2 regions of the Ruegeria sp. SAZD011 genome follow, and region 2 is predicted to be linked to the other one. Evidence: riboswitches for the same ligand, from Rfam matches in the RefSeq annotation. Region 2 holds a riboswitch; the other holds the start of a gene.
The links. Region 2 has a riboswitch for cobalamin ahead of AC2FLM_RS04075 (CbtB domain-containing protein). Riboswitches for the same ligand answer to the same signal wherever they lie in the genome.

Region 1 (14,471 bases), on a different contig from region 2:
CCGAGATGGCGCTGGAGATGCAGGAACCGCATCTGTCGGTGATGATCGCCAAGCGAAAAGCGCAAGAAGGGGTGGTGCTGACCGGCGCCTATTACCCGTTGCATCCGGTCGGGCGGCTGAACCTGCCGATGGCGCCCGAAATGACGCTGGCCATCGCGCGCCGTGAAAGCGAGTTTGACCCGGTGGTGATTTCGGGTGCGGGCGCGCGCGGCCTGATGCAGGTGATGCCCGCGACGGCGCGGCTGGTGGCCGACACGCTGGGTATTCTGGGCGGACACTCGACCGACAGTCTGACGTCCGATTGGGAGTATAACGCCAAGCTGGGCGCCAATTACCTGGCCGAACTGGCCGGAGAGTTCGACGGCAATGTGGTGATGATGGCGGCGGGCTATAATGCCGGCCCCAATCGCCCGATAAGCTGGATGGAGCGGTTCGGCGATCCGCGCAGCGGCACTCCGGATATCGTCGACTGGATCGAACATATCCCGTTTGAGGAGACCCGCAATTACATCATGCGGGTGACCGAGAGCCTGCCGGTCTATCGTGCGCGCCTTGGCAATGAACCGCTGCCGTTGCCGTTTTCCGCCGAACTAGCGGGATCGACTTTGCGCGCGTTCGCGCCACAGGGTGAATAGACCGGCGGCCACGATCAGCGCGGCGCCGATGATGACGGCGCTGCGCAGGGTCTCGCCAAACACGGTGATGCCCAGGATCGCGGTCCACATCAGGTGGAAATAGGCAAAGGGTTGCACCGCGCTGGCCTCGGCCATCTCGTAGCACTTGATCAACAGCCAGTGCCCGGTGGCGCCGCTGACACAGAGCAGTGCCATCCAGCGCCAGTCGGCGGCATTCATCGGCTCCCAGAACCACAGGCCAATGGCGGTCATCGCCACGGCGCCCGACACACCGGTCCAGAAAAAGCTGGTGGCGGTGCTGTCCTGCCGGGCAGCATAGCGGGTCAGCAGACCATAAAGCGCGAACATCAGGGCCGAAATCAGCGGCACCACCGCCCAGGGGTTGAACACGCCCATGCCCGGCTGAAGGATGATCAGCACGCCGATCAGCCCCACCCCGATCGCCGCCCAGCGCCGCCAGCCGACCTTTTCCCCCAGCACCGGGCCGGACAGGGCCGCCACCAGAAGCGGATAGCAGATGAACACCGCCATGCTCTCGATCAGGCCCAGAACGGTAAAGCCGAATACCGCCACACAGATTTCGCCCGCCAGCAGCAGTCCGCGAAAGATTTGCAGGCCCGGTTGTGCAGTACGGGTGGCAGCCCGCAATCCGCCGCGCGACCGGGCCGCCAGCGCAATCACGAAAGCGGCAAAGAACCAGTATCGGATCATCACCACCATGTAGGTGTTGTAGCTTGACGCGAGATGGCGCGAGATACCGTCCTGAAGTGCGAACACCACCGTGGCGGCCAGCATCAGCGCGATGCCAGCGGGAATGTTGTTCTGCTGTACCCGTGCTGTGCCCTGCGTCATGGCAGAACCCCTTGTGTCATGTGCCGTTTGCGGCCGTATCCCGGCACCCGTGTCACGGCGAAGCCCGCCGCCTCCAGCCCGCGCCTCACAAAGCCTGCTGCCGTGTATGTGGCGACCGTGCCGCCCGGCGCTGTCCGGTTTGCGACATGGGTCAGCAAATCCTCCTGCCAGAGTTCGGGATTCTTGGCGGGCGAGAAGCCGTCCAGGAACCAGGCATCGGCCCGGCCCGTCCATTCCGGCAGGGTCTGGCGAGCATCGCCCTGCACCACATCCAGTTGCAGTGTGCCCAGATCGCAGCGCGCCCCGGTCCAGGCCGGCAGGAACCTTTCGACCCAGGGAGCAAGCTCGGGGAAGGCGGCCAGCGCCCGGGCCATGTCGCCCGGCGCCATCGGATAGGCCTCGAAACTGGTAAAACGCAGCGGGCCGGTCATGCCTGCGCCTTCCCAGGCGGCCCAGGCTGTCAGCATGTTGAGCCCGGTGCCAAAGCCCAGTTCGGCGATATGAAAGCCCGGTCGGAACCGCTCTGGCAGGCTGTTGCCCGCCAGAAACACATGCCGCGTCTCGGCCAGACCGTTTTCAAGCGAGAAATAGGGATCGTCGAACCGGTCCGAGACCGGTATCCGGTCCTCGGTCCAGCTGAGTTCCGCTTGCTGGTCAACCATGCGAATATCCCCTACGAAATCGGCGCGACACTGGCGAAAGGGACGGGCGATGGCAATGGCCGATGTGACGATACGCGGCGCGGGGATATTCGGCCTGTCCATCGCATGGGCCTGCGTCCTGCGCGGGGCGCGAGTGCAGGTGGTCGATCCGTTCGGGCCGGGGGCGGGGTCGTCCGGCGGGCTGGTTGGTGCGCTGGCCCCGCATGTGCCAGAGAACTGGAATGCCAAGAAGGCCTTCCAGTTCGACAGCCTGATGATGGCCGAAGGATTCTGGGCGGGGGTCGAGGCGGCAGGCGGCGTGTCGCCCGGCTATGGCCGCCCCGGACGCATCCAGCCGCTGTCGGATGATCGTGCCGTGGCTTTGGCACAGGAACGGGCGGAAAGCGCCCGCACCCTGTGGCAGGGGCGGGCCGAATGGCGGGTCTGCCCGGTTGGCGAGATGGGCGGCTGGTGCCCGCCCTCACCCACCGGGCTGGTGGTGCAGGATACGCTCAGCGCCCGGATGCATCCCCGCCGGGCCTGCGCAGCGCTGGTGGCCGCGCTGGCCGTCCGTGGGGTCGAGGTACTGACCGAGGCGCCTGACCGGGGACAGGTGGTCCATGCCACCGGCATCGCCGGGCTGGAAGAGTTGAACCGCGCGCAGGGGCGCACCGTGGGGACCGGGGTCAAGGGCCAGGCGGCGCTGTTGCGCTTCGATGCCGGGCGACAGGCGCCGCAGCTTTTTGCCGATACGGTGCATATCGTGCCCCACGCGGATGGCACGCTGGCAATCGGATCCACCTCGGAACGCGATTACGATGACCCTACCGGCACCGATGCGGCACTGGACGCGGTTCTGGACCGCGCAATGCAGGCGGTGCCGTTGTTGCACGGTGCCGAGGTGATCGAGCGCTGGGCGGGCGTGCGCCCGCGCTCGCGCTCGCGCGCGCCGATGCTGGGGGCGCATCCGCTCTATCCCGGCCAGTTCATCGCCAATGGCGGGTTCAAGATCGGCTTCGGCATGGCGCCCAAGGTGGCCCAGGTGATGGCCGATCTGGTGCTGGAGGGGCGCGACAGCATCCCCGAGGATTTCCGCCCGGAGGCTTCGCTGTGAACCTCGCCCCCTACCGGGTCGCACCGGATAGCCCGCAGATCGGGGCGATTCTGAGCCTGATCCGCAAGAGCTTCGCCTTCATGGATGGCCGGATCGACCCGCCCTCGTCAATGCACCGACTCACCGAGAAGGCAGTCGCGGATCACGCGGCACGGCACGAAATCTGGGCGCTGGGAACACCCCCGCTGGCGGTAGTTTTCCTGACGGCCAAACCCGGGCGGCTCTATCTCGGCAAGCTTGCGGTGGACGCTGGATTTCGAGGGCAAGGGCTGGCCCGCCGGCTGGTCACGCAGGCCGAGACCCGCGCCCGGGCGCTGGGTCTGCCGGTTGTCGAACTGGAAACGCGGGTGGAACTGGTGGAGAACCACGCCGCCTTCGCCCGGCTTGGTTTTGTCCAGACTGGTAAAACCGCGCATCCCGGATACGATCGGCCCACTTCGATCACCATGCAAAAGACGCTCGTCTGAAGCGCGCCGACGATCGCCGCGGACGACCACGAGAATTTTCGTCGAAAATTCTCGGCGCTCCGCGTTCGAGAGGCGGCGCTCAGCCGTCTTCGAACGGATCCCATTCATCCTCGACCTCGGGCAGCGCCTCGGTCACCACCTTGGCGGCGCGCTGTTCGGGGGTCTCGATATGGGTGATCCGCGCCTTGGGAAACTGCGCCAGCACCGCCTGCACCAGCGGGTGTTCGCGCGCCTTTTCCTCCAGCGCGTATTTCTCGGCGTTGCGGACCTCGTCGATGGTCTTGCCGCCGCCCTGCGCCACCACGCTCACCGCCCAGCGATTGCCGGTCCAGCGTTGCAGCGCACTGCCCAGCCGCTGCGCCAGGTCGCTGGGTGCGCGCTCGGTGGGCTGAAACTCGATCCTGCCCGGCTGATAACTGACCAGTCGCAGATCCATCTCGATATCCGCCAAAAGCTTGCCGTCGCGATTGGCGCGGATCAGCTCGACCACATGTTCAAACGTGGGAAACCGCGCCAGCGCGGTTTGCGCATCCTGTGCCAGCGCCGCCACCGGCCCACCGCCGCCGCCGCGCGGGGCGGGCGCATAGCTGGCGCTTACCCCGTTAGAGACCGGGGCAGCCTGACCGCCACGCCCCCCGCCGCCGGGGTTCGGCGGCGGCGGCGCATCCTGCAACCGCTTGATCAGTTCCTCGGGGCTGGGCAGATCGGCCACATGGGTCAGCCGGATCACCGCCATCTCGGCGGCCATCATCGCGTTGGGGGCGGCGGCCACCTCTTCCAGCGCCTTCAGCAGCATCTGCCACATCCGGGTCAGCACCCGCATCGGCAGCGCATCCGCCATCTGCCGACCACGCGCGCGCTCGTCTGGTGATACGGTCGGGTCCTCGGCGGCATCCGGCGTGATCTTGACCACCGATACCCAATGGGTGATCTCGGCCAGGTCGCGCAGCACCGCCATTGGGTCGGCGCCTTCGGCATATTGCGCGCCCAGCTCGGTCAGGGCCGCGCCCGCATCGCCGCGCAGGATCATGTCCATCAGGTCCAGCACCCGGCCACGGTCGGCCAGCCCCAGCATCGCCCGCACCTGCTCGGCGCTGGTCTCGCCCGCGCCATGGCTGATCGCCTGATCGAGCAGCGAGGTCGCATCCCGCGCCGACCCTTCCGCGGCCCGGACGATCAGCGCCAGCGCATCCTCGGCGATCTGCGCGCCTTCGGCATCGGCAATCCGGCGCATCAGCGCGATCATGTCCTCGGGTTCGATCCGGCGCAGGTCGAACCGCTGGCAGCGGCTCAGCACCGTTACCGGCACCTTGCGGATCTCGGTGGTGGCAAAGATGAATTTCACATGCGCGGGCGGTTCTTCGAGCGTTTTCAAGAGCGCGTTGAACGCGCTCGTCGACAGCATGTGAACTTCGTCGATGATATAGATCTTGTAGCGCGCGCTGGCGGCGCGATAGCGCACGCTGTCGATGATCTCGCGAATATCGTTCACGCCGGTACGGCTGGCGGCGTCCATCTCCATCACGTCGACATGGCGGCCTTCCATGATGGCGACGCAATGCTCGCATGTCCCGCAAGGTTCGGTGGTCGGCCCGCCATTCCCATCCGGGCCGATACAGTTCATTCCCTTGGCGATGATCCGCGCGGTGGTCGTCTTGCCGGTGCCCCGGATGCCGGTCATGATAAAGGCCTGCGCGATCCGGTCGGCGGCAAAGGCGTTTTTCAGCGTCCGCACCATCGCGTCCTGCCCCACCAGATCGGCAAAGGTCTCGGGCCGGTACTTGCGGGCCAGCACCTGATAGGCGGTCGGAGAGGCGTCGGACATTGGTAGCTTTCATCGGGACTGGATTCTACGTGCGCAGACGGTACCGGGCAGCGTGGCGAAGGTCCACCGCTTGCGTGATTGTTTCCCTTGCGTGCATTGATCGGACCCATCGGAGCATCGATGCCCCTCTTGCTCCCGTCGAGCGATTATGTGGCCAGGACACGCTGATCGTGGACGAGGGCGATCTTGTCACCACCGGCGTAGGCGCCGACAAGGTGGTGAGCAAGACCTATAGCGGCGTCTTTAATGGCTATGATCTGATCACCATCACGGTTTTCATCGCCGGACAGGATGGGCTGAGCGTGCAAGGCGATGCCGAACTGCTGCGACCCGGATCCTATGGCACCTCTCCCGTCAGCCTGCAAGAGCTTGGCGACCACAACGGCACCCTGGTCCTGATCAGCGGCATTCCGGTCGCGCATCTGCTGGGGGTTCAGGGGCTGAGCCCAAGCCAGATCGAGGTGCGCATAGACAACCGGTGACACAGGTCCAGTGCTGTTTTCCCACGCGCAGGCATCTTGGCTTGCGATACGGCTGCGTCAGGGGGCATTCTGCCATCGGGGCCGAATGTGTGTGCCCTGTGGCGCGGATCATTCGGAAGGGGAAACCGCAGATGGCGCAGCTGGTTCTCTATGCGCTGCAAGTCGGCGGCGGCACGCTGGCGATCTGCCAGTTGCCGGGACGGTCGGGCGATTATTCCGGCGATGTCGATCTGATCGGGTCCTGGGCGCCCGGGCTGGTGATCTCGATGACGACCGAGGTCGAAATGTTGCAGCACGGTGCGCGTAATTTTGGTGCTGATGTCCAGAGTCGCGCCTGCCGCTGGGCTCATCTGCCGGTCGATGATTTCGGAGTGCCTGGTCGTGATGCCGAGATCAAATGGAAGGCGATCAGCAAATCGGCCCGGCATGCGCTGCACGGCGGCGGGCGCGTATTGATCCATTGCAAGGGCGGCTGTGGCCGGTCGGGCATGGCGGCGTTGCGCCTGATGATCGAGACGGGCGAAGAGCCGAAGGCGGCGCTGGCGCATTTGCGGTCGGTCCGCCCCTGCGCGGTGGAAACCGACGCCCAGATGGACTGGGCGCTGGCAGGCCGTGCTATCCGGGACTGATCCTTCAGGCCGTTGCTTGCACTGTCGCAGCAGAGTGGACGCAGCGGGGGCGGGCCTCGGCCATGGCGCATGGTACCGGGCCTAGCCCGGCGGCAAATCCCGCTCCGTCGGGAGCCATCAGCGCATCGGCAAAGCGATTCAGATGCGGCAGGGCGGTGTCTTCGTCGACGCCGCAAAACACGCGGATCCGGCTGTGCGAAGCGGCGTAGCGGGCCATGCAACCTGCTCCACACGGGGGCATCTCGCAATGCCCCTCTATCGCGAAACCTGCATCGGTCATCGGTTCAGCCTGCCGCAGCGCTCGGGCTAGGTTCTCGGCCAATGCCGACAGCGCCGGGCAGGGCCTGCCGGTTCGGCGACAGAGCGTTGCGGCAAATTCATGCGTTTTAGTCGTCCAGATCATCCTGCGCCCTCCGCGCGGCGGAACAGGGTGTCGGGGACCGGCCGATCAGGGCCTAGGCATCCCGTCCGGACACCCCGCCCGGGTTCGAGTTACGGTTGCGATGGCAGGTCTCCTGACTTGCGGGTCCGGGCTTTGCCGGCCTTCCCGGCCCGGAGGGCCAGTGGCATTTCGGCATCGCTCACCGCTTACAGTTGCGGGGGCAGTCTCGGCATTGGTCCCCTGTCGCCAGAGGGCCGCACCGTGTTCCCTTTTCATCCCGGCGCATGTGCCACCGGGAACCATCGCCTCAGCGGTAGCGGGTGTTGCGGGCCGGAGTCAAGCCGGGTGTTCGTGCCGTGTTTTTCCACATGCGGCGGGATGCTAGTGTCGGTATCGAGCAGTCAGGCTGAAGAAGGGTGCCGTTATGCGGTTGAGAGGGGTACGCGGCAGCAGGCATGTCGAGGATCGTCGCGGGCGACGTGGCGGCGGCATGGCCATCGGCGGGCGCGGGCTGGGTATCGGCGGGGTGCTGCTGCTTCTGGTGATCGGCGCCTTTACCGGCATCGACGTCACCCCGTTCCTGACCGAACAGCCGGGCCCGAGCCAGAGCACACCCAAGGAACTGACCGCCGAAGAGCGGCAGGCGGGCGAATTCGTCTCGCGCGTATTGGCCACGACCGAGGATGTCTGGGGCACGGTGTTCCGCGACCAGCTTGGCCGCGACTACATCCCGCCGACGCTGGTGCTGTTCTCTCAGGTCACCTCCAGCCCCTGTGGCGGCGCCTCGGGCGCGACCGGACCATTCTACTGCCCCGCCGATCAAAAGGCCTATCTCGACACTGATTTCTTTGCCACCCTGGCCCGGCGTCTCCAGGCAGGCGGTGATTTCGCCGCCGCTTATGTGATCGCACACGAGGTGGCCCATCACGTGCAGAATCAGCTGGGCATTCTGGGTCAGTTGGATCAGGCCCGCCGGCAATCCTCGCAGGTCGAGGCCAACGCCCTGACCGTGCGGCTGGAATTGCAGGCCGATTGCCTGTCCGGGGTCTGGGCGCGCTCGGTCCGGGGTCTGATGGAACGCGGTGATCTGGAAGAGGCGTTGAACGCCGCCCGGATGATCGGCGACGACCGGCTGCAACGGCAGGCGGGCCGGGTGCCGCAACCGCATACATTCACCCACGGCACTTCGGCGCAGCGGGCATCCTGGTTCGAACGCGGTTATCAAAGTGGCCGGGTCGCAAGCTGCGACACGTTCAGCACCAACCGGCTCTAATCCGCGCGCGGCAACATCTCGGGCAGGCGGCGCAGCACGTCCGAGGATTGCCGGGCCCGGGCCAGCATCCAGCCGCCTTGCAGCAGGATGAACATGGTCTCGGCGGTCTTTTGCGGATCGGTTAGCCCAAAGCGTCTGGCGTGATGCGCACCCTCGGTAATCCAGCCTTCGAACAGGTGGCGGGCATGGGCGCGAAACGCGGCATTGTCCGGCCCTTCGAACAGGGTCGACGAAATCGGGCAGCCATCCCACTGGCCCGATTTGTCGAATAGTTTCGCGACCTTGCCGCATAGCACCTGCATCCCGTCATGGAAACTGTCGGCCGGTTCAAACGAGGCCGCGATTAGCCGCAGCATCTGATCCGAGGCCCAGGTCGCCGAGGCCAGCGCCAGGTCGGATTTGCCGTTCGGGAAGTGGTGATAGAGCGAGCCCTTGGGCGCCTCTGCCTCGGCCAGCAGTTCGGACAATCCAACACCGTGATACCCCCGGCGCTGGAACAGCTGCGCGGCGGTACGGATCAGGCGGTCTTTGGTCGGAAGCGGACGTTGGGTCATGTGCCGGGGATATTGACAGCTCTGGACCGATTGGTCCAGACGTGAGAAATAGACCAATCGGTCTAGCTCATCTGGAGATCGCAATGCTGGATATGCAGTCATCTGTCAGGGTCGAGGATTTTCATTTCCCCGCCGGGTCGGCGCAGCTTTCGGCGCGGCTCTATCTCCCCGCGGGCACACCCCGGGTTGCAGTTGTGATCAACAGCGCCACCGGGGTGCCGCGCGAGTATTACCAGCATTTCGCCTCCTGGCTGGCGGCCGAGCGGGGCATGGCCTGCCTGACCTATGATTATCGCGATTTCGGGCATTCGTTGCGGGGGCCGCTTGCGGCCTCGACCGCCACCATGTCCGACTGGGCGCTCATTGACATGCCCGCCGCCTATACCGAAATGCAGCGCCGGTTTCCCGGCCTGCCGCTCTGGGTGATCGGCCATTCGGTGGGCGGCATGCTGGGGCCGCTGCAAACGGGCATCGAGCCCATCGCGCGCATGATCTGCGTCTGTTCCGGGCTGGTGCATCACTCGGACCACCCCTGGCCCTATCAGGCGCTGGCACGGCTGTTCTGGTTCGGCCATGCGCCCCTGCTGGTCAAGACACTGGGCTATCTGCCGGGGCGGGCGATTGGCTTTGGCACCGACCTGCCGCCCGGCGTCTATTGGGAATGGCGGCGCTGGTGCACCACGCCCGGCGCCTATCTGCCCGAAACAGGCACCCGCCTGCCGAAACCCGATTGGGGCCGGTCGGGCGCGCAGGTCGATCTCTTTGCCTGCGAAGATGACGACACGATCCCACCCAAATGTGTCTGGCGTCTGGCTGACCTTTATGGCGACACCGCGCGGCGGCACCTGTTGCGGCCAAAGGAACACGGGGTCCGCGAGATCGGCCATCTGGGTGCCTTTGCCCGGCGCAACGCCGCGCTTTGGCCTCGGCTGATCGCCCCCTGAGGCGGGGGCGATCCCGGGGCTGGTCAGCCCTTGCTTCGGCCCTGCTTATCGCGCATCACCGCGCGGACCATCTTGCCAAACGCCTTGTCGCGCGAGCGTGCTTCGGCCACGCTTTCCGAGTTGCGCGCATCCTCGCGCCGCAACTTGCGCCAGCGGTCGAGGCGGGCAGGCTCCAGCGTTCCCACCGCAATCGCGGCCTGGATGGCGCAGCCCGGTTCGCTGTCATGCCCGCAATCCGAGAAACGACAGCTGGCAGCAAGGTCCGAAAGGTCCTGAAACACCTCGTCGATCCCGTCGCCCGCATCCAGCAGGCGCAGGGCCCGCATGCCCGGTGTATCGACCAGCCAGCCGCCGTTGACCATCCGCCGCAGGGCGCGGGCGGTGGTGGTGTGACGGCCCTTGGCATCGTCCTCGCGGATACCGGCCGTGGCCTCCTGCGTACCGGTGAGGCCGTTCATCAACGTGGTCTTGCCCACGCCTGATGAGCCCACCAGCGCCCCGGTTTGGCCGGATGGGCACCATGAGAGGACCTGATCCAGATCGGCAGGATCAAGCGCGTTGACCGCCAGCACCGTCAGAAACGGCGCCAGCGCCTCGGCCCGCGCGACATAGGTGCGGGGGGCGGTACAGGTGTCGGCCTTGGTCAGCAGCACCACCGGATAACACCCGGCCTGATGGGCAAGCGCCAGATAGCGCTCCAACCGGGGCAGGTTGAAATCGGCGTTGCAGGAACTGGTGATGAACAGAACGTCGACATTGGCCGCGATCAACTGCGCCTCGGCCCCGGTACCGGCGGCGCGCCGTTTCAACAGGCTGCGCCGGTCGAGCAGATGCCGGACGCGGTGCTCGGGATCGGCCAGGACCCAATCGCCCGCGGCAAAGGTGCCGGTCGGCTGGTCGGGTGGGGTCATCAGGGTATGATCGCCCTCGGGCGACAATCCGGTCAGGGTGCTGCGGTGAATGGCTGTCAGGCGATAGGGCGTACAGCCGGAATGGGCCGCGGCCTGCGCGGCAAAGAAAGAGGACCATCCAAGGTCCGGGAGTGTAAGAGACATCGGTCTGCCTGTTGCGAAAGAACGCAAGACGGGCGGATGGCGCACGCGCATCCGACCGGAACGGGTTCAGGCAGGGGTGTGAGTCGTCAGAACCGCACTGCCCGAAGGGTCTTTGCTACAATCATACATCCCTCCGCAGTCTAAAGGGTTCCAAGTGCCGCAGGCGCGGCGGAGCAAGTGAGAGGCTGGACATCGACCCAAGCGGGACTCGTTGTGGCTGCTTCCTTCCGGACCTGACCAGGTTGGCGAGGCGCTCGCCCGCGCCAACCTCTCGCGTCCCGATATAGGCAGGTCGGGCCGGGATGACAAGATCTCAAAGCCCGACGCGCAGGCAGAGAAACCCGTCGTCATCCAGACCGAGATCGGTGATGTCGCGCCCGGCAAGCTCGTCCAGGTGCTCGCGGGCGCGTGGCCCGGTGCGCAGGATGGCGGCCCGACCCGGCAGCGGGGCAAATCGCCAGGGCTGGGGCGCGTCCTCAAGCGGATCGCGGGGCAGGTGCCCGGACAGGTAGTCGCGCAAGACGGCCTGTATCCGCAATCCCGGCAGGGAAACGGGCAGCCCATTGTCCAACATGTGGAAATGACCGCCGCCATTGGTGCGGTAATTGTTCAGCGCGACGACAAGCTTCTGTCCCTCTTCGACGGGCTTGCCGTCGTGAAACAGGGCGCCGATTCGATGGTTCCGGTCCGAGATCAGTTGGCCGCCGATATCGTATCGTGGTGGCGTTGACAGGTCGATTTCGTAACTGAGCCCATAGAGGATATCGAAATTGTGCCCAGGAACTCTGGCATCCCGCAGCAGGTCGGCGCCACCTGCCTCACCGGGTCTGTGGAACACGCCTGCTGCCATCTCGAGCCATTCGCGCAGCTCCGCCCCGGTCAGGACTAGCGCCCTCAACTCGTTGGGAAACATGTGCAGATCGGCCACGTGGCGCATCGATAACGGCCCTGCGGGCACGTCTGTATAATGATCCGGTCCGGCGCGACCGCCGGCCTTGAGCGGCGAGACCGCCGACAGCAAGGGCAGCCCCGCCAGTGCCGTGCCGGCTAGAAACGGGCGCAATCCAGCGGCCTGCGCGGCGGCGACCTTGGCCAGACCGCGATCGGGCGCAATGAAGGCGAAATAGCTGTGCATCGGCTGGTCCGAGTGACCGGCAGGCTGATTGGCGGCTGCGCGCGTGGTTGCATGATCGGCAGCCAGCAGGCGTACGAGGGTCGCATCCTTCTTGCCAACGGCTGCGCGCAGGGCGGCTTGTGCCCGCTCGACCCGCCAGCGGCCATTCGCTCCCAGCCTCAGATCGAGGTCGATGACCCCCAGATGCGAGCCATGATGTCCGGGCATGACGACAGGTTTGCCATGCACCAGCCCTTCGGCCATCCGCGTATGGGGGTAAGAACCGGTATCGGGCGCGGGCACCAGCAAATGGGTATGCCCGGCGATCACCGCATCAACGCCCTCCAGCGCGGCAAGCGGGATCACCGCGTTTTCCTGCTCGGGCGTCGCGCCGGGTTCGGCCAGCCCGGAATGTGCCAGCGCAACGATCAGGTCGCAGCCCTCGGCCTTGAGACGGGCCACTGCTTCACGTGCCGAATCTACGATACCCTCGACGCGCATCCGCCCTGACAGCAGGTGCGAGTCCCATTCCACCGTCTGTGGAGGCAATGCAGCCAATACGCCGATTTTGAGCCGGGATTGCACCGATCCGCTTTGCACAATGCGATCAAGGATCGCGGTGCGCTGCCACAAGGGTGAACTGTCCAGCCGGTGGGCGTTCGAGCAGACCACCGGGCAGGGTGCCTGACCCAGCACCCGGTCCAGAACCTCCAGCCCGAAGTTGAAGTCATGATTGCCCAGACCCAGCGCGTCATATCCGAGATAGGCAAAGGCCCGCATCAGCGGATGCGGGGTCTCGGGACTGTTGGCGCAGACATCGCCCATCTGGGTGCCCTGAAGGCAGTCGCCATTGTCGAACAACATGCACAGATCGACCCCCGGCTCGGCCCGCGCGGCATGGATCAGCCGGGCAATCCGGGTCAGCCCTCCGGACGGGTCAGGACGGTCGGCATAATAGTCGTGGCCCGTCAGTTGCATATGCAGGTCGGTGGTCGCCAGCAGGCGGACGCGTAATGCAGCGCCGTCCTCTGCGGCGGCATCCGTTGACAAGGCCTGATGTGAAGATTCCATTCAAATTCCATTGCCCGGTCAATGCAAAAACTCTCCCATAGGTAGAGTTGTCTATTCAGAAATAGAAAAAACCGTATCATGGCAAGGTGTTAGTTGATCACGATTTGTGTCAACCCTGTCTCTTTTCGGCGTCAGTGCGGGCAGTTCCCGATTGATCTGCGCCGCCCGCCGTGGCAGCCCTGTGCCACCGGTGAGCCGGTCAGGGCGAAGTCGAGAGAGGGCAGGCATGAAAACCGCAGAACAGGTCACGTTTGGAGGCTCGGGTCTGGATCGGGCGGCGCATCTGCGCGGTGATGCGATGGCGCAGGCGCAAATGGCCGCCGACCCCAAAGCACGCTGCCTGCTTCTGTGGCGCGGCAAGCTGCTGGTCGAAGGTGAGCGGTTGGAGCGTCTGGCCTGGGTGGCGCCGGCACATCCGCTGGTGACCGAGGGTCCGGGTGGAGAAGCCGAGACGCCGATTTTCCTGGGCCTGGACGACACCGGTGCGCCGCTTTTTGCACAGGACATTTCGGCCTGGGGGGCCGAGGGGCAGGACCTGACCGGGCTCGGCGGGTTCGTGGACCGCTCCGAGCAGCAGCACCCCGATTTGCCTGAGGGGCAGGTGTTTGCCGAGTTGCGGCGGATCATGACCCGGCTCAGCCCGCGCGATGCTGAACTGGCCGCTACGGCCAAGGCCGTGATCGGCTGGCACGCCAGTCACAGGTTCTGCGCCCGCTGTGGCGCCCGCAGCGAAATATCGCAGGCGGGGTGGCAACGCGGCTGCCCGGCTTGTGGTGGCCAGCACTTCCCACGCACCGATCCGGTGGTAATCATGCTGATCACACACGGCGACCAGGTGCTGATGGGGCGTTCTCCGGGCTGGCCAGAGGGGATGTATTCGCTGCTGGCGGGTTTTGTCGAACCGGGCGAGACGCTGGAGGCCGCCGTGCGGCGCGAGGTGCTGGAAGAGGCGGGCGTGCGCGTCGGCGCGGTCACCTATCTGTCCAGTCAACCCTGGCCGTTTCCGGCCTCTCTGATGTTCGGCTGCGCGGGCGAGGCCCTGTCGCGCGACCTGAAAATCGACCCGGTGGAAATCGAGGATGCGATCTGGGTCAGTCGCAGCGACATGATGCTGGCCTTTGCTGGCGAGCATCCGCGCCTGCTTCCCGCGCGCAAGGGAGCGATTGCGCATTTCCTGTTGCAGAACTGGCTTGCGGACACCCTGGATTAAGGGGAAACTCGCGCAAAAACCACAACCGGCGAGGGGTCATGCAGTTCATCAGCAAGGAAGACATCGAGGCGCCGGTGGCGCAAGTCTTTGCCATCCTTTCGGAATTCGAGACCTTTGAGCGCTCGGCCATGCGCCGCGGGGTCGAGGTGCAGCGCGTCGATGCCAGCGCCCCGATCGGGGCAGGCATGGCCTGGGACACCCGGTTTCGTCTGCGCGGTAAGCC
Region 2 (14,471 bases):
GCCGCTGGAGAAGACCCTGACTCTTGGCCTCCACGCTGCCCCCCTGACCCGGCTGCGCCCGCATCTGGCAGCCGGCCTGCGCGCGCTGGTTCTGCTGCGCGACGGCGCGGCGGTCACCGAACTGGCGCGCTATCTTGACCGGATCGGCTTTGCCGCCAGTCGCCTGCACGTGATGGAGGCGCTGGGGGGGCCGCGCGAGCGCCTGCAAACCCTGTCGCTGGCCGAGGCGCAGGCCGGTGCTTTCACGCACCCGGTCTGTGTCGGCATCGAGGTGGCGGGAGATGGCGCCGCGATCCCAAAGGCCAGCGGCAGGCCCGATGCCATCTTTGAGACTGACGGACAGATCACCAAGCGCCCGGTGCGGGCGCTGACCCTGTCGGCGCTGGCGCCGCAACGGGGCGAGCACCTGTGGGATATCGGCGGCGGCAGCGGCTCGATCGGGATCGAATGGCTGATGTGCGATCCGACGCTGAGCGCCACCACGGTCGAACCCCGCGCCGACCGCGCCGCGCGCATCCGCGCCAATGCCGACGCATTGGGTCAGGACCATCTGCGCGTGGTCGAAGGCAGCGCCCCCGAAGTGCTGGGCAGTCTCGAGCAGCCCGATGCCGTGTTCATCGGCGGCGGGCTGAGCGCGGCGTTGCTGGAATGGCTCTTTGCGCAACTGCCTGCAGGCACCCGGCTTGTCGCCAATGCGGTGACGCTGGAAAGCGAGGCTTTGCTGGCGCAATGGCAGGCCGACAAGGGCGGCGAGTTGCTGCGGATCGAACTGGCGCAGGCCGCCCCGCTGGGGCCGCGCCGGGGTTGGAAATCGGCCTATCCGGTGGTGCAGTGGAGCGTCACGCTATGATCGTCGCGGGACTGGGCTTTACCACCACGGCAGAGGCGGCCAGCCTGCGCGCGGCCTATGACAAGGCCGCCGCCGGACAGGCGGTGGCCGCGCTCGCCACCGTTGCCGACAAGGCCGGGCACCCGGCGCTGGAGGCGCTGGCTGAGGAACTCGCCCTGCCCCTGTACCTGATCCCGGCCGCTGAACTTGCCGGAGAGCGCACCCTCACCTGCTCGCCGCAAAGCCGCGCAAGCTATGGCACCGGCAGCGTGGCCGAGGCCGCAGCACTGGTCGCCGCTGGACCGGGCGCGCGGCTGATCACCCCCAGACAGATATCGGACGACCGGCGCGCCACCTGCGCCCTCGCCATCGGAGACAAGACATGACCGTTCATTTCATCGGCGCCGGACCGGGCGCCGCCGACCTGCTGACCCTGCGTGGCCGCGATATCATCGCCTCTTGCCCGGTCTGCCTCTATGCCGGGTCGCTGGTGCCCGAGGAGATCCTGAGCCATTGCCCCGAGGGGGCAAGGATCGTCAACACCGCGCCGATGGATCTGGATCAGATCATGGCCGAGATCGAGGCTGCGCATAAGGCGGGTCAGGATGTGGCACGGCTGCATTCGGGCGACCTGTCGGTCTGGTCGGCCATGGGCGAGCAGATCCGGAGGCTGAAACAGATGGGTATCCCGGTCAGCGTGACGCCCGGCGTGCCCTCGTTTGCCGCCGCCGCCGCCGCGCTGGGCACCGAATTGACTCTGCCCGGGCTGGGGCAATCGGTGGTGTTGACCCGCACGCCCGGTCGCGCCTCGTCGATGCCCGAGGGCGAGAGCCTGGAGAATTTCGCCCGCACCGGCGCCACGCTGGCCATTCACCTGTCGATCGGCAATCTGGACAAGGTGATCGCCGATCTGGTGCCGCATTACGGGGCCGATTGCCCGGTGGCGGTGGTCTATCGCGCCAGCTGGCCCGAGGAGCGGATCATCCGCGCCACGCTGGAGACGCTGAAAGAGGCGCTGGACGAAAGCATCTCGCGCACCGCGCTGATCCTTGTCGGGCCGGTGCTGAAGGGCGAAGGGTTTGACGAAAGCTGCCTCTATTCCCGCGAATACGACCGCCGCTATCGGCCGCAATCTGCCGACAGCCCGTGGTCGAGCTGGAGCCATGGTGATGACTAACCCCCGCGGCCTGATGATCTCGGCCCCGGCCTCGGGCACCGGCAAGACCACGGTCATGCTGGGGTTGTTGCGCGCGCTGGCCGAGGATGGGCTGACCGTGCAGCCGTTCAAGAGCGGACCCGATTACATCGACCCGGCCTTTCATCTGGCTGCCGCGGGACGGGCCTCGTTCAACCTCGACAGCTGGGCGATGGGCGAGGGTCTGCTGGGCGCTGTCGCGGCGCAGGCGGCGGGTGCCGATATCGTGGTGGCCGAAGGGTCCATGGGCCTGTTCGACGGCGTCGCCAAGCCGGGCGAAACCGGCCACGGGTCGAGCGCCGAAACCGCCCTGCGCATGGGCTGGCCGGTGGTGCTGGTCCTTGATGTGGGCGGACAGGCGCAATCGGCGGCGGCGACCGCGCTGGGGTTCCGGATGTACAATCCCGACTTGCCCTTTGCCGGAGTGATCCTGAACCGTTGTGCCAGCCCCCGGCACGAGCGGCTGACCCGGCTGGGGATGGAGCGCGCGGGCCTGCCGGTTCTGGGCGTGCTGCCCCGGCGCGGCGACCTGACCCTGCCCGAGCGGCACCTGGGTCTCATTCAGGCGGTGGAACATCCCGACCTGGAGGCTGCCATCGCGGGCTATGCCGCGTTCCTGCGCGAACATGTCGACCTGGAGGCGATCAAGGGGGCAGCGGCCTCCTCAGGCCCCAATGGGCCATCGTCGACGGCGCTGCCGCCGCCCCCGGCCCAGCGCATCGCATTGGCGCGGGACTCCGCGTTCTCGTTCACCTATCCGCATCTGCTGGAAGGCTGGCGCGCGGGCGGCGCCGAGATCCTGCCGTTTTCGCCACTGGCTGACGAGGCCCCCGCACCCGATGCCGATCTGGTCTGGCTGCCCGGCGGCTATCCAGAACTGCATGCGGGCACACTCGCCGCCGCCAACACCTTTCGAGCGGGGCTGAGACGACATGCCGAAACCCGGCCCGTGCATGGCGAATGCGGCGGCTACATGGCACTGGGTGAGGCGCTGATCGACAAGGATGGCACCCGCCACCGGATGGCGGGTCTGTTGGGCCTCGTCACCTCGTATGAAAAGCGCAAGTTCAACCTGGGTTATCGCCGGGCCGAACTGCTGGCGCCCCTGCCCGGCTATGGCACCGGTGCCACCCTGCGCGGGCACGAGTTCCACTATTCCTCGATCCTGGAGCAACCCGACGCGCCGCTGGCCCGTGTGTTCGATGCCGAAGGCGTCGAGGGGCCGCAAACCGGGTCCGTGCGCGGGAATGTCACCGGCACCTTCTTTCACCTGATCGCAGAGGCGGGATCATGAGCGGCTTTGTCTCCTTTGTCGGCTCGGGGCCGGGCGACCCGGACCTGTTGACGCTGAAAGCGGTGGATCGGCTGGGCAAGGCCGATGCGGTGCTGTTCGACGATCTGTCGAGCGGTCCGATCCTGACCCATGCGCGCGCGGATGCCGATCTGGTAGGGGTGGGCAAACGGGCGGGCCGCGCCTCACCCAAACAGGACCATGTGAGCCGCCTGCTGGTGGATTATGCCCAGACCGGCGCGCATGTCGTGCGGCTGAAATCCGGCGATGGCGGTCTCTTTGGCCGGCTGGAGGAGGAACTGGTCGCGCTGCGCGCGGCCGGGATCGGATACGAGATCATCCCCGGCATCCCCTCGGCAGTGGCGGCGGCGGCGGCGGCGGGCATCCCGCTGACCCGACGACTGACCGCGCGGCGGGTGCAATTCGTCACCGGCCATGACGTCAGCGGGCAATTGCCCCCCGACCTGAACCTGCCCGCGCTGGCCGATCCGCAGGCCACCACGGTCGTATTCATGGGCAAGCGCACCTTTCCACTGCTGCTGGATGCGCTTGAGGCGCATGGCCTGCCACGTTCAACGCCTGCGCTGATGGCCGAAAGCGTCTCGACCCCTGAACAGCGCCTGACCCGCGCCACCATGGGTGAACTGGCCGAACGGCTGGCAGCGGAGATCGGCACCGCCCCTGCCCTGATCCTTTATGGTCCGCTGGCGGAGTTCGGCGATGACTGAGCTTCTCCTGATCGGAATCGGCACCGGCAATCCCGACCATATCACCCGCGAAGGCATCGCCGCCATTCGCGCCGCCGATCTGATCCTTATCCCGCGCAAGGGGGCGGGGAAATCCGATCTGGCCGGGCTGCGCGAACGCATCATCACTGACGCCACCGACACGCCGCCGCAGATCGCCTATTTCGACATCCCCGCGCGCCGCGCCGAGGATGGGTATCTGAAGGGTGTCGACGAGTGGCACGATGCCATCGCCCTGCGCTGGCAGGCGGCGATGGAGGACCACCCCGACACGGCACGGGTGGCGCTGCTGATCTGGGGCGACCCGTCGCTCTATGACAGTTCGCTGCGAATCGCGGCGCGGCTCGATCCGCAACCCAGGTTACGGGTGATTCCCGGCATCACCGCGCTGCAGGCGCTGACAGCGGCGCATGGCATTCCGGTCAACGAATTGGGGGCACCGTTCCTGGTCACCACCGGGCGGCGCCTGCGCGACGAAGGCTGGCCGCCCGCGGTGGATACCGCGGCCGTGATGCTGGACGGCGAATGCTCGTTCCAGGCGCTGGATATGTCCGATTACCACATCTGGTGGGGCGCCTATGTGGGCATGGAGGAACAGATTCTGGTGGCGGGACCACTGGCCGAGATGGCGGGCGAAATCGTCGAAACCCGTGCCCGTGCGCGAGCCGATCACGGCTGGATCATGGATATCTATCTTTTGAAAAAGCGCGGAAACTGACCGGAAAGGTCGCAAATGACGATTGCGCCGGATGCGCGTTCGCGGCTAAATGGAGGGGTCTGGTCCTGCCGGAGCAATCCGGATGCTAAGAGGGAATTTGGTGCGACCGCCCGTCGGTTCAGGCCAAAGCCGCCCCCGCGACTGTAAGCGGTGAGCCTCTGTTCAACCAGCCACTCCCGGGTTCGCTCCGGGGGGAAGGCGAACAGAGGCACCGACCCGCGAGCCAGGAGACCTGCCAGACAGGTAATGAAACACCGGCCGTCGGGTGCGGCGGCAAGGAGGAAATGACATGACGACCAAAACACTCAAGGCATCGGCCACCGGTTCCGCGATCCTGCCGGCTCTGTTCGCCGTGATCCTGGGCCTGGGCATCGTGACCCTGGCGGGCCATGTGCAGGCATCCGCGCTGCATGACGCCGCCCACGACGTGCGCCACGCAACCGGCTTTCCCTGCCACTGAACCATGTTCAGTCGCATTCTGACCAGCGCGTTGTTCGCTGGCGCTGCAGCAGGGCTGATTGCCGCCTTGCTGCAGTTTCTGTTCGTGCAGCCCGTGTTGCTGCATGCCGAGTTGTATGAAACCGGCGAACTGGTGCATTTCGGCGCCGAGGCGGTAAGTGCCCAGCCCGACCTGCCCGGCATGTTCGCCGATCCGATGCGCGATGCGCTGACGGTCGTTTTTGCAATGCTCACCTATACCGGCTATGCGGTGGTGATGGTCGCCCTGATGTCGGTGGCCGAGGGGATGGGTCATGCGGTCACCGCGCGCGCCGGTCTGCTCTGGGGTCTGGCCGGGTTCATCACCTTTCACTTCGCCCCGGGACTGAGCCTCGCGCCCGAGGTGCCCGGTGTGTCCTATACCGATATCACCGCCCGCCAGATCTGGTGGACCGCGACCGTGGCCGCAGCGGGTATCGCCATGTGGCTGATCGCCTTTGGCGGCAACCTGATGGCCTATGGCGCCGCCGCGCTGCTGTTGATGGCGCCGCATCTGATCGGCGCGCCCGAGCCTGACAGCTTTGCCGGCCCGGTCCCCACCGAGTTGGGCGCGCTGTTTGCCGCCCGCGCCTTTGGTGTCGGGATGGCGGCCTGGGTGCTGCTGGGTGGCTTCGCCGGATACTTCTGGCAGACCGAGAGCAAGCGCGCCGAAGCGCACGCCTGATCCGTCAACTCATATGCCCCGCCGGACCCATCCGGCGGGGTTTTCCTTTGCTAGGAGACTGATATGTCCCGCTCTCTCGCTCTTTTCGCCATCGGCCTTGTCTTTGGTGGCGGCGCCGGTTTCGTCACCGCGGCGGCCTATGGTGTCACCTTTGACGGTCATGATCATGGCGACACGGCCCAGCATGGCGCCCATGACGTGGCACAAGGCGGCCATGACCACGCCCAGGCCACCCATCTGCCCGCTGGCCCCGACGCACCCGGTGTATCCGTGGCACTGACCCGCGATCCGATGTCGGGCTGGAACCTGCATGTAAGCCCGCAGAATTTCCGCTTTGCCCCCGAAAACGCCTCGGCGAGTGACGTGCCGGGCGAAGGCCATGCCCATGTCTATGTCAACGACGTGAAACTGGCCCGGCTTTACAGCGAATGGATGCATATCCCCGACCTGCCCAAAGGCCCGGTCGAGGTGAAGGTCTCGCTGAACGCCAACAGCCACAGCCCGCTGATGGTCGATGGCACCCCGGTCGAGGCCGTGGTCACGGTTCAGGTGGAATAGGCCGGGATCCGCGCCAGAAGGCATTGCCGCAACCGTCCACAGGGGCGGGCATCGGCAATCCAGCCTTCGGGGCTGTCCAGATAGACACGGCAGGTGGCGGCGATATCGTCGGCATCCGCCACCACGTCGAGATCCGAGAACACATAGCTGGCCCGCCCCGGCCCCTGAAGAGCCAGTGCCACCGGGGTGGCGCAGGCGCCGAAACAGGCATGCTCCATCAGCTCCACCCGCCCGCTCAGCCCAGCGCGCTTCAACGCCTCGGCCACGGCGGCCCGCTCGGCCCCTTGGTCACGGTCCCGCTCACCCTGGCAGCTGGAGCAAAGGGAAAGGCGCATGTCGCTCATGGTGTCTCCTTGATCGGTGCGGCAGATGTGGCGCATCGGGTCCGCCGAGGCAAGCTCAACGCGCCATTTGCGCGGCCTCTATCCGCAGCGCATCCAGCACCCCCGCGACCGAGGGCGACAGGCTGGCAGATTTGCGCATCGACACCCCCACCGGCCCGATCGGGATCGGCACCTGCCAGTCGACCCGTGACAGTGTTCCGGCGCTGATATCGTGGCGCGGCACATGCGCGGGCATCACCGCCAGCATGTCCGACCCCACCAACAGGCCCCGATTGGCCAGATACGACACCGATTCCACCGCATAGGGCGGCGCACCACCGCCCAGATCGACAAAGACCTGATCCAGCTGGCGGCGCAGCGTGGTTTCCGCCGGTGGCAGGATCCAGGGGTATTCCATCAGGTCGGTCAGCTCGGGCGCGGCAAGGCGATGCACCGGATGGCCGGTGCGGGCGACACAGATCACCTCTTCGTCGAACAGACGTTCCTGCACGATCTCGGCCCGGTGCCGGTGCATCGGCAAGCGCCCCACCACAAGATCGACATCGCCCGAGCGCAGCGCCGGCATCAGCACCTCGTTGGTGCCCTCGACCAGTTTCACCACCAGCCCGGGCTTCTCGGCCAGAAGCCGGGTCAGCACGCGGGGCAGAAACTCGGCCGAGGCGGCCAGCAGCGTGCCCACCACCACGCGCCCGCCATTGCCCTCGTTCAGATCGTCAAGTTCCTGGGCTGCATGGGAAATCTGCGCCAGGATCAGCTTGCCATGCCGGATCAGCGCCGCCCCGAACACGGTGGGCACCATGCCGCGATTGGTGCGGTCGAACAGCTGCACGTCGAAATCCAGCTCCAGATCCTTGATCAGCTTGGTGGCGGCGGGCTGGGACATGTTCAGCGCCTGCGCCGCATGCAGGATCGAATGCCGCTCGCCCACGGCGACCAGCAGGCGCAGCTGTTTCAGCTTGAGCCGGGTCAACACGCGCTCGACGATGCGGATCTGGGTGCGGTTCATGAGATTCGCGATATCACGAAGCGTGGCTATCGGTCAAAGCGATAGCCGGATCGCCGCGCCGCGCTGTCGCAGCGCCGCCAGCAGGCTGAGGGCGGTCAGCGCCGAGGAGCGCGGATTGCCCGGCAGCGGCAACCCCTCGATCTGAAACCGGAACCGGCCAAAGGCGCCCTCGGCCGCGATCTCGTGGATATTGGCGGCGGCGCCCGGATCAGCGATCAGCTCGGCCCGGGTGGCGTCCAGCCCGGCCCCGGCCAGCGCCACGGCGGCGGCCACGTTGGCGTTTTTCGGATAGGCCTGCGCCGCCGCGCGCGCGGTGCCGGTGAAATGGGTGGCGGGTGCGGTAAGCGTGTCCAGATCCAGCACCTTTTCGGCGCGGCTGCCGCGCCAGCCCTGCGGCGGCTTGCGCCCGGTATAGGTGACCTGCAAGCCCGTCCCCATCGCCGCCGCCGCCAGCGCATCCAGCGCCCCGATCGCCCCCGAGGCCAGGCACAGCCTTGCCCCGCCAGCGCGGGCGGCAGCCTCAAGCTCGGCACAGAACACCGCATCGGCCAATGCACCGACCGAGACGGTCAGCACCTCGACCCCCGCGCCCAGCGCCGCCACCCCATGGGCGCGCAGGCCGGAATGACCGGCGCAATCGACCAGCAGGTCGGGCCGCTCGGACAGGCCCTCCAACACCTGCGCAACCGGCACGCCCAATGCGGTGCGCGCGGCCTGCTCTCGCCCGGCGCGACACAGCGCCCCGGTCAGCCTGACGCCTTCGGGCAGATGCGCCGCCACATGGGCGGCAATGGGCCCGTGCCCGATCAGTGCTATCCTCACCCTGTCCCCCTTTGGCCAACTGCCCCATAGTTTCCACATATCAGCATGATTGTGATATGCCGATTGCGGATAGCAGGATGCAATTTCGCGATTTGTGCCCACCCGGCCGGGCTTGCAGGATCGAGGCACCCGCCACCGCAACCGAGACCCCCGTGACCCGATCCGCACCCTATACCGGACAAGCGCTGCCCCGGCGCGAGGACCCCCGCCTGCTGCGGGGAGAGGGGCAGTATACGGGTGATATCCATCTGCCTGGGGCGCTGCATCTGGCCTTTCTGCGCAGTTCCCATGCCAGTGGACGGCTTGACGCTTGCAACGTGACCGCGGCGCGCGCGATGCCCGGCGTGGCAGCGGTGCTGACCGCCGCCGACCTCGGCGCACTGGGCAGGCTCGAGGTCAACCCGGTGCTGCCGCTTGACCATGCCACGCCCTATCCGATCCTTGCCGGCGACACGGTCTCGGCAGTGGGTCAGCCCATCGCGGCGGTGCTGGCCGAAACACCGGGACAGGCGCTGGACGCAGTCGAGGAGATCTGGGCCGAGATCGAAGAGACCCCCTCCCCACCCTCCGAACTTATGGCCATGCAACATTGGCAAAGCGGCGATCTGGCGGCAGAGTTTGCCCGCGCCGCCCATGTGGTCGCGGTCCGGATCGCGCATCCTCGCCTTGCCCCCAGCCCGATGGAGCCGCGCGCAATCGCCGTCTTGCCCGAGGGCGGCGGCCTGACCGTCTGGCTGTCCACTCAGACACCGCACCGGGCGCGGGCCGACCTGGCCCGTATCCTGTCGCTCAACCCCGAACACCTACGGGTGATCGCCCGCGATGTGGGCGGCGCCTTTGGCATGAAGGCCTCGCTTTACCCCGAGGAGGTGCTGGCAGTCTGGGCCGCGCATCATCTGGGCCGCCCGGTGCGATGGACCGCCACCCGCAGCGAAGAGTTCCTGTCGGCCACCCATGGCCGGGGGCTGACAAGTGAAGGCCAGCTTGCCATTGACGGTGACGGGCGGTTTCTGGCGCTCAAGGCCCGCGTCGAGGCACCGCTGGGCCACTGGCTGCCCAATTCGGCGCTGATCCCGGCCTGGAACGCCGCCCGCATCCTGCCCGGCCCCTATGACATCCCTGCCACCGATCTTGGCACCAGCGCCCGACGCGCCCATACCGCGCCCACCGGCATCTATCGCGGCGCCGGCCGCCCCGAGGCCTGCGCGCTGATGGAGCGTCTGGCCGATGCCGCCGCCCGCGCCACCGGCCTTGATCCCGTCGAGATCCGCCGCCGCAATCTGAACCGCTTGAACGGCCCGCGCGACCTGCCCGCGGGCCGGGTCGAAGGGGCCGATTATGCCACGGCACTCGACCGCTTCCTGACGCTGGCCGATTACCCCGCCTGGCGCGCCCGGCGCGACACCCTGCGCGCCGGCGGCGCATTGGCCGGGATCGGCCTCGGCTTCTATGTCGAACCTTCGGGCAAGGGCTGGGAAAGTGCGCGCGTGACCCTTGAGGCGGGGCGCGCCACCGTGGAATTTGGCGGCAGCAGCCAGGGCCACGGGCGCGAAACCGCGCTGGCCCAGATTGCCGCCGACGCGCTGGAGCTTTCGCCCTCCGATATCACCGTGCTGCATGGCGACACCGCCACCTGCCCGGCGGGCATCGGCGCGCTGGCCAGCCGCAGCACCCCCATCGGCGCCAGCGCCGTGCTCGAGGCCTGCCGCGAGATCATCCGCCGCCGCGACGCGGGCGAAGGTGAACCGATCTCCGCCGACACCGTCTATACCGCCCCGGGCGAGGCCTGGGGTCATGGTTGCTACCTCGCCGCGATCGAGATCGACCGCGACACCGGCGCCCCGCAGCTGACGCATATGGCCTCCCTCGACGATGCCGGGCGGCTGATCAACCCCATGCTGGCCGAGGGGCAGGTGATGGGTGGCTTTGCCCAGGGCCTGGGTGAGGCGATGATGGAGGCGCTGCATTTCGACGAGGGCCAGCTCCTCACTGGCTCGTTCATGGATTACGCGATGCCGCGCGCGGATGACCTGCCATCACTCACCATCCACAAGACCGAAACCCTCGCCACCACCAACGCGCTCGGCGCCAAGGGCATCGGCGAGGCCGGCACCATCGGCGCCCCGGCGGCGATCCTGAACGCCGCGCTGGACGCGCTGGCGCCGCTGGGGGTGACCGATCTGCAAATGCCGCTTACCAGCCTGTCGCTCTGGCAGGCGATCACCGATGCAAGCAAGGAACCCCAGACATGAAATACGCCAAGAGCGAGGCCAAGGACCATGCCCACGAACATATGCGCGGCATCTGGGCCGCCGCCCTCAACCCCTTTGCCGAGGATCTGTCCTTTGACGAGGCCGGTTTTCGCCGCAACATCCGCCACTGGGTCGATGATCTGGGCATCGAGGGCCTCTTCATCTGCGGCAAACAGGGAGAGTTCTTCTCGATGTCGCTGGAAGAGCGCAAGCGCAACCTCGAGGTTGCGGTCGAGGAATGCGCCGGGCGCACGGGCACCATGATGTCGGTCTCGGACCAGAATTTCGACACCGTGCTGGAACTGGCCCGCCATGCCCAGGACGTGGGCGCCGATTACATCGTGGTGCATGCACCCGTGCTGCATTTCGTGCATGACCGCGACGCGCTGCTATTTGAATACTACAAGGCCATCAGCGAGGCGGTCGATATCGGTATCGCCATGTGGAGCCATCCTGACAGCGGTTACCTGATGAGCCCCGAACTATGCGCCCGCATCGCCGATCTGCCCAATGTGGTGGCGATCAAATATTCCGTCCCGCGCGAGATGTATGCCCGCCTGACCGAACTGGCGGGCGACCGGATCCAGGTCTCCACTGCCTCCGAGGAGGAATGGTTCGACAATATCGTGGAACTGGGCTGGCGCCTTTACCTCTGCTCCTCGCCGCCCTACCAGCTGCAAACCGCAAACGACCGGCGCATGCATGACTATACACAACTGGCCTTTGCCGGCCAGATTGACGAGGCACGCGCCATCCGCGACAGCCTCGACCCGGTGCGCCAGGCAATCAAATCCACCAAACCGGGCGGCAAGCCGCAGGCGCATGGCAAATACTGGCAAGAGCTGCTGGGACAGACCGGCGGGCGGGTGCGCTTTCCCATGCAGGAGCTGACCGAGGCGGAAAAATCCGCCACCCGCGCTGCCTTTGAGGCCTGCGGGCTGCGCCTCTGACCCTTCATTTCGCTGAAAATACTCCGGGGGAGTCGCGCAAGGCGCGACGGGGGCAGCGCCCCCTCCCCACCCCCGCTAAAGCAGAACCTCGATCAGGTTTGGCCCCGCCTCGGTAAATCCCCGCTCCAGCGCCTGCGCAAAATCCTCGGCCCGCTCGACCCGGATAGCAGGCACACCAAGGCTTTTCGCCTGCCCGACCCAGTCGATGGCGGGCCGTTCCAGGCTCAGCATGCCCAGCGCGCGCGGGCCGGGGTTCATCACCCCCACGCCCGACAATTCGCCCAGCAGGATGCGATAGCTACGATTGGCCCAGATCACCACGGTGATATCCAGCCCCTCGCGCGCCATGGTCCACAGCGCCTGCGGCATGTACATGGCCGAGCCATCGCCGGTCAGCGTCATCACCTTGCGGTCCGGGCAGGCAATGGCGGCCCCGATAGCGGCGGCCAGGCTGTACCCGATAGAGCCGCCGCAATTGTTGATCCATGTATGCGGCGCGGCGCCCAGCGTGGCGCCGTGAAAGGCGCGGCCGGTGGTCACCGACTCGTCCAGCACGATGGCGCCTTCGGGGATGTGTTGGCCCAGCACGGCGGCAACGCTCTCGGGCGTGTTGGGGCCGCTGACCGACCCCCGCGCGACAGGCGGTGCAACGACCGGCGCGGCAACCGCAGCGCCCACCGCCTGTTCCAAGCCCGTCAATGCGCCATCCAGATCGGCGGCCCAATCGGCCAACGCGATGATCTCGGCCTCGGGATGGGTCAGAACGGCGGGCTTGCCCGGATAAGCGAAAAAGCCGATGGGTGGCCGCGCGCCCAGCAAGACGATGCGCCGAAAGCGCGCCAGCGCCTCCAGCGCCATGTCGATCGGATAGGGCACGCGCGCCACCGGCACCCGACCCGCGCCGCGCTCCATCCGCGCATTGGCCCATTCCGACAGCAGCATGCAGCCGGTCGCCGCCGCGATGCGGCCCGCACGTTCCAGGTTCTCCTCGGTCAGCGCGCCGCCCCCGAGCAGCAGCAGGCTGTCCGGCCCGCTCAGCGCGGCAGCCGCCTGTTCCAGTGTCTCGGCCTCAACCGGCGCGCGGGCAGGCACAGGCAAGGCGGATGCGACCTGCCCGCCCGGGGTCCAGGCAGTATCCGAAGGCAGGATCAGCGTCGCCACCTGTCCCGGTGCGCTGCGCGCCGCCTGCACCGCGCGGGCTGCATCGCGCCCCACATCCGCCGCAGACAGCGACGTCTCGACCCAATGCGACACCGGCCGCGCCAGCCCCTCGATATCCGCGGTCAGCGGCGCGTCCAGTTCCAGATGGCTGGCCGCGTGCTGGCCCACGATATTGACGACGCCCGACCCGGCCTTCTTGGCGTTGTGCAGGTTCGAAATACCGTTGGCCAGTCCCGGCCCCAGATGCAGCAGCGTCGCCGCCGGTTTGCGCGCCATCCGGTAATAGCCATCCGCCGCCCCGGTTGCGACCCCCTCGAACAGCGCCAGCACCGAGCGCATGCCCGGCACCTGATCGAGCGCCGCCACAAAATGCATCTCGGAGGTGCCGGGATTGGTGAAACAGGTATCGACCCCGCTTTGCAGCAGGCTTCGCACCAGGCTTTCGGCGCCGTTCATTTCGCTCATCACCCTCACTCCTCGCAATTGGGGCGAGCCTAGGCGGCGCGCGGCGTCACGTAAACGGTGCACGATATCGTGAGCAGCGGGGAGCGCCGAAATCTGGCATCAAGGGTCCAGCAAAGGAGAGACCCGCCATGCGCCTTGCCATCCTCGCCCTGATCGCCTGCCTTGCCCTGCCTGCACTGGCGGGCGACCTGAGCCCGCGCCCGGGCTGGGCGGTGCACGCCACGGCCAAGACCCATGCGCAACTGGTCGAGGATACCCGTACCGCGATCACCGCAAACGGGTTGGGCATCGTTACCCAGGCAGGCCCGACCGAGGCCGCCGCGAGGCGCGGCATCACCATTCCCGGCAACCGGGTCATTGGCGCCTTCAACAACGATTTCGCTGTGCGGATACTGGCGCTGTCCACCGCCGCGATGATCGAGGCACCGATCCGTTTCTACGTCACCGAAAATACCGATGGCACCGCGACACTGGGCTACAAACTGCCCTCGCAGGTCTTTGCCCCCTATCTGGACGAGGGTGGCGATGAACTGGCCACTATTGTCGCCGAGTTGGACGCGCGGTTTGCGGCCGTGGCGGCGCAGGCAATCACCTCACAGTGACGTGACCCCCCTTGCCTTCGGGCGCAGGCTCCGCAATCTCGGCCAGAACCCATGCCAGTAACGGAGCCCCACCATGTCAGACCCCCTTCCCCGCGCCGCCGACCTGCTGGCCCGGCGGCTGTACGAGGCGGGCTGCCGCCATGCCTTTGGCATGCCCGGCGGCGAGGTGCTGACGCTGGTCGATGCGTTGGACAAGGCCGGGATCGCCTTTCACCTGGCCAAGCATGAGAATGCCGCAGGTTTCATGGCCGAGGCGGTGCATCATCGCGACGGCGCGCCCGCGATCCTGCTGGCGACGCTGGGGCCGGGGGCGATGAACGGGGTCAATGTGGTGGCCAATGCGTTGCAGGACCGGGTGCCGATGATCGTG

Region 1: another riboswitch for cobalamin. It lies ahead of AC2FLM_RS13470 (hypothetical protein); the one in region 2 lies ahead of AC2FLM_RS04075 (CbtB domain-containing protein).

What each region holds. Positions count from the first base shown of each region.
Region 1 covers NZ_JBXWQU010000026.1:48,770-63,240, reverse strand. The annotation lists gene AC2FLM_RS13510 (lytic transglycosylase domain-containing protein) at 1-635, shown strand, start outside; gene AC2FLM_RS13505 (DMT family transporter) at 591-1,487, opposite strand; gene mnmC2 (tRNA (5-methylaminomethyl-2-thiouridine)(34)-methyltransferase MnmC2) at 1,484-2,149, opposite strand; gene AC2FLM_RS13495 (NAD(P)/FAD-dependent oxidoreductase) at 2,199-3,242, shown strand; gene AC2FLM_RS13490 (GNAT family N-acetyltransferase) at 3,239-3,709, shown strand; gene AC2FLM_RS13485 (DNA polymerase III subunit gamma/tau) at 3,789-5,534, opposite strand; gene AC2FLM_RS13480 (hypothetical protein) at 5,705-6,016, shown strand; gene AC2FLM_RS13475 (protein-tyrosine phosphatase family protein) at 6,148-6,645, shown strand; gene AC2FLM_RS13470 (hypothetical protein) at 6,650-6,862, opposite strand; cobalamin riboswitch at 7,134-7,346, opposite strand; gene ypfJ (KPN_02809 family neutral zinc metallopeptidase) at 7,452-8,300, shown strand; gene AC2FLM_RS13460 (TetR/AcrR family transcriptional regulator) at 8,297-8,854, opposite strand; gene AC2FLM_RS13455 (alpha/beta hydrolase family protein) at 8,938-9,798, shown strand; gene rsgA (ribosome small subunit-dependent GTPase A) at 9,822-10,853, opposite strand; RNA gene ffs (signal recognition particle sRNA small type) at 11,029-11,127, opposite strand; gene AC2FLM_RS13440 (5'-nucleotidase C-terminal domain-containing protein) at 11,167-13,038, opposite strand; gene nudC (NAD(+) diphosphatase) at 13,265-14,248, shown strand; gene AC2FLM_RS13430 (SRPBCC family protein) at 14,287-14,471, shown strand, end outside.
Region 2 covers NZ_JBXWQU010000014.1:179,870-194,340, forward strand. The annotation lists gene cbiE (precorrin-6y C5,15-methyltransferase (decarboxylating) subunit CbiE) at 1-850, shown strand, start outside; gene AC2FLM_RS04050 (cobalamin biosynthesis protein) at 847-1,215, shown strand; gene cobM (precorrin-4 C(11)-methyltransferase) at 1,212-2,006, shown strand; gene AC2FLM_RS04060 (cobyrinic acid a,c-diamide synthase CobB) at 1,993-3,318, shown strand; gene cobA (uroporphyrinogen-III C-methyltransferase) at 3,315-4,043, shown strand; gene cobF (precorrin-6A synthase (deacetylating)) at 4,036-4,779, shown strand; cobalamin riboswitch at 4,823-5,033, shown strand; gene AC2FLM_RS04075 (CbtB domain-containing protein) at 5,069-5,239, shown strand; gene AC2FLM_RS04080 (CbtA family protein) at 5,243-5,941, shown strand; gene AC2FLM_RS04085 (hypothetical protein) at 6,005-6,499, shown strand; gene AC2FLM_RS04090 (DUF1636 family protein) at 6,487-6,843, opposite strand; gene AC2FLM_RS04095 (LysR substrate-binding domain-containing protein) at 6,899-7,849, opposite strand; gene AC2FLM_RS04100 (aspartate dehydrogenase) at 7,883-8,710, opposite strand; gene AC2FLM_RS04105 (xanthine dehydrogenase family protein molybdopterin-binding subunit) at 8,824-10,923, shown strand; gene AC2FLM_RS04110 (dihydrodipicolinate synthase family protein) at 10,920-11,873, shown strand; gene AC2FLM_RS04115 (acetolactate synthase large subunit) at 11,949-13,499, opposite strand; gene AC2FLM_RS04120 (DUF302 domain-containing protein) at 13,628-14,101, shown strand; gene AC2FLM_RS04125 (thiamine pyrophosphate-binding protein) at 14,175-14,471, shown strand, end outside.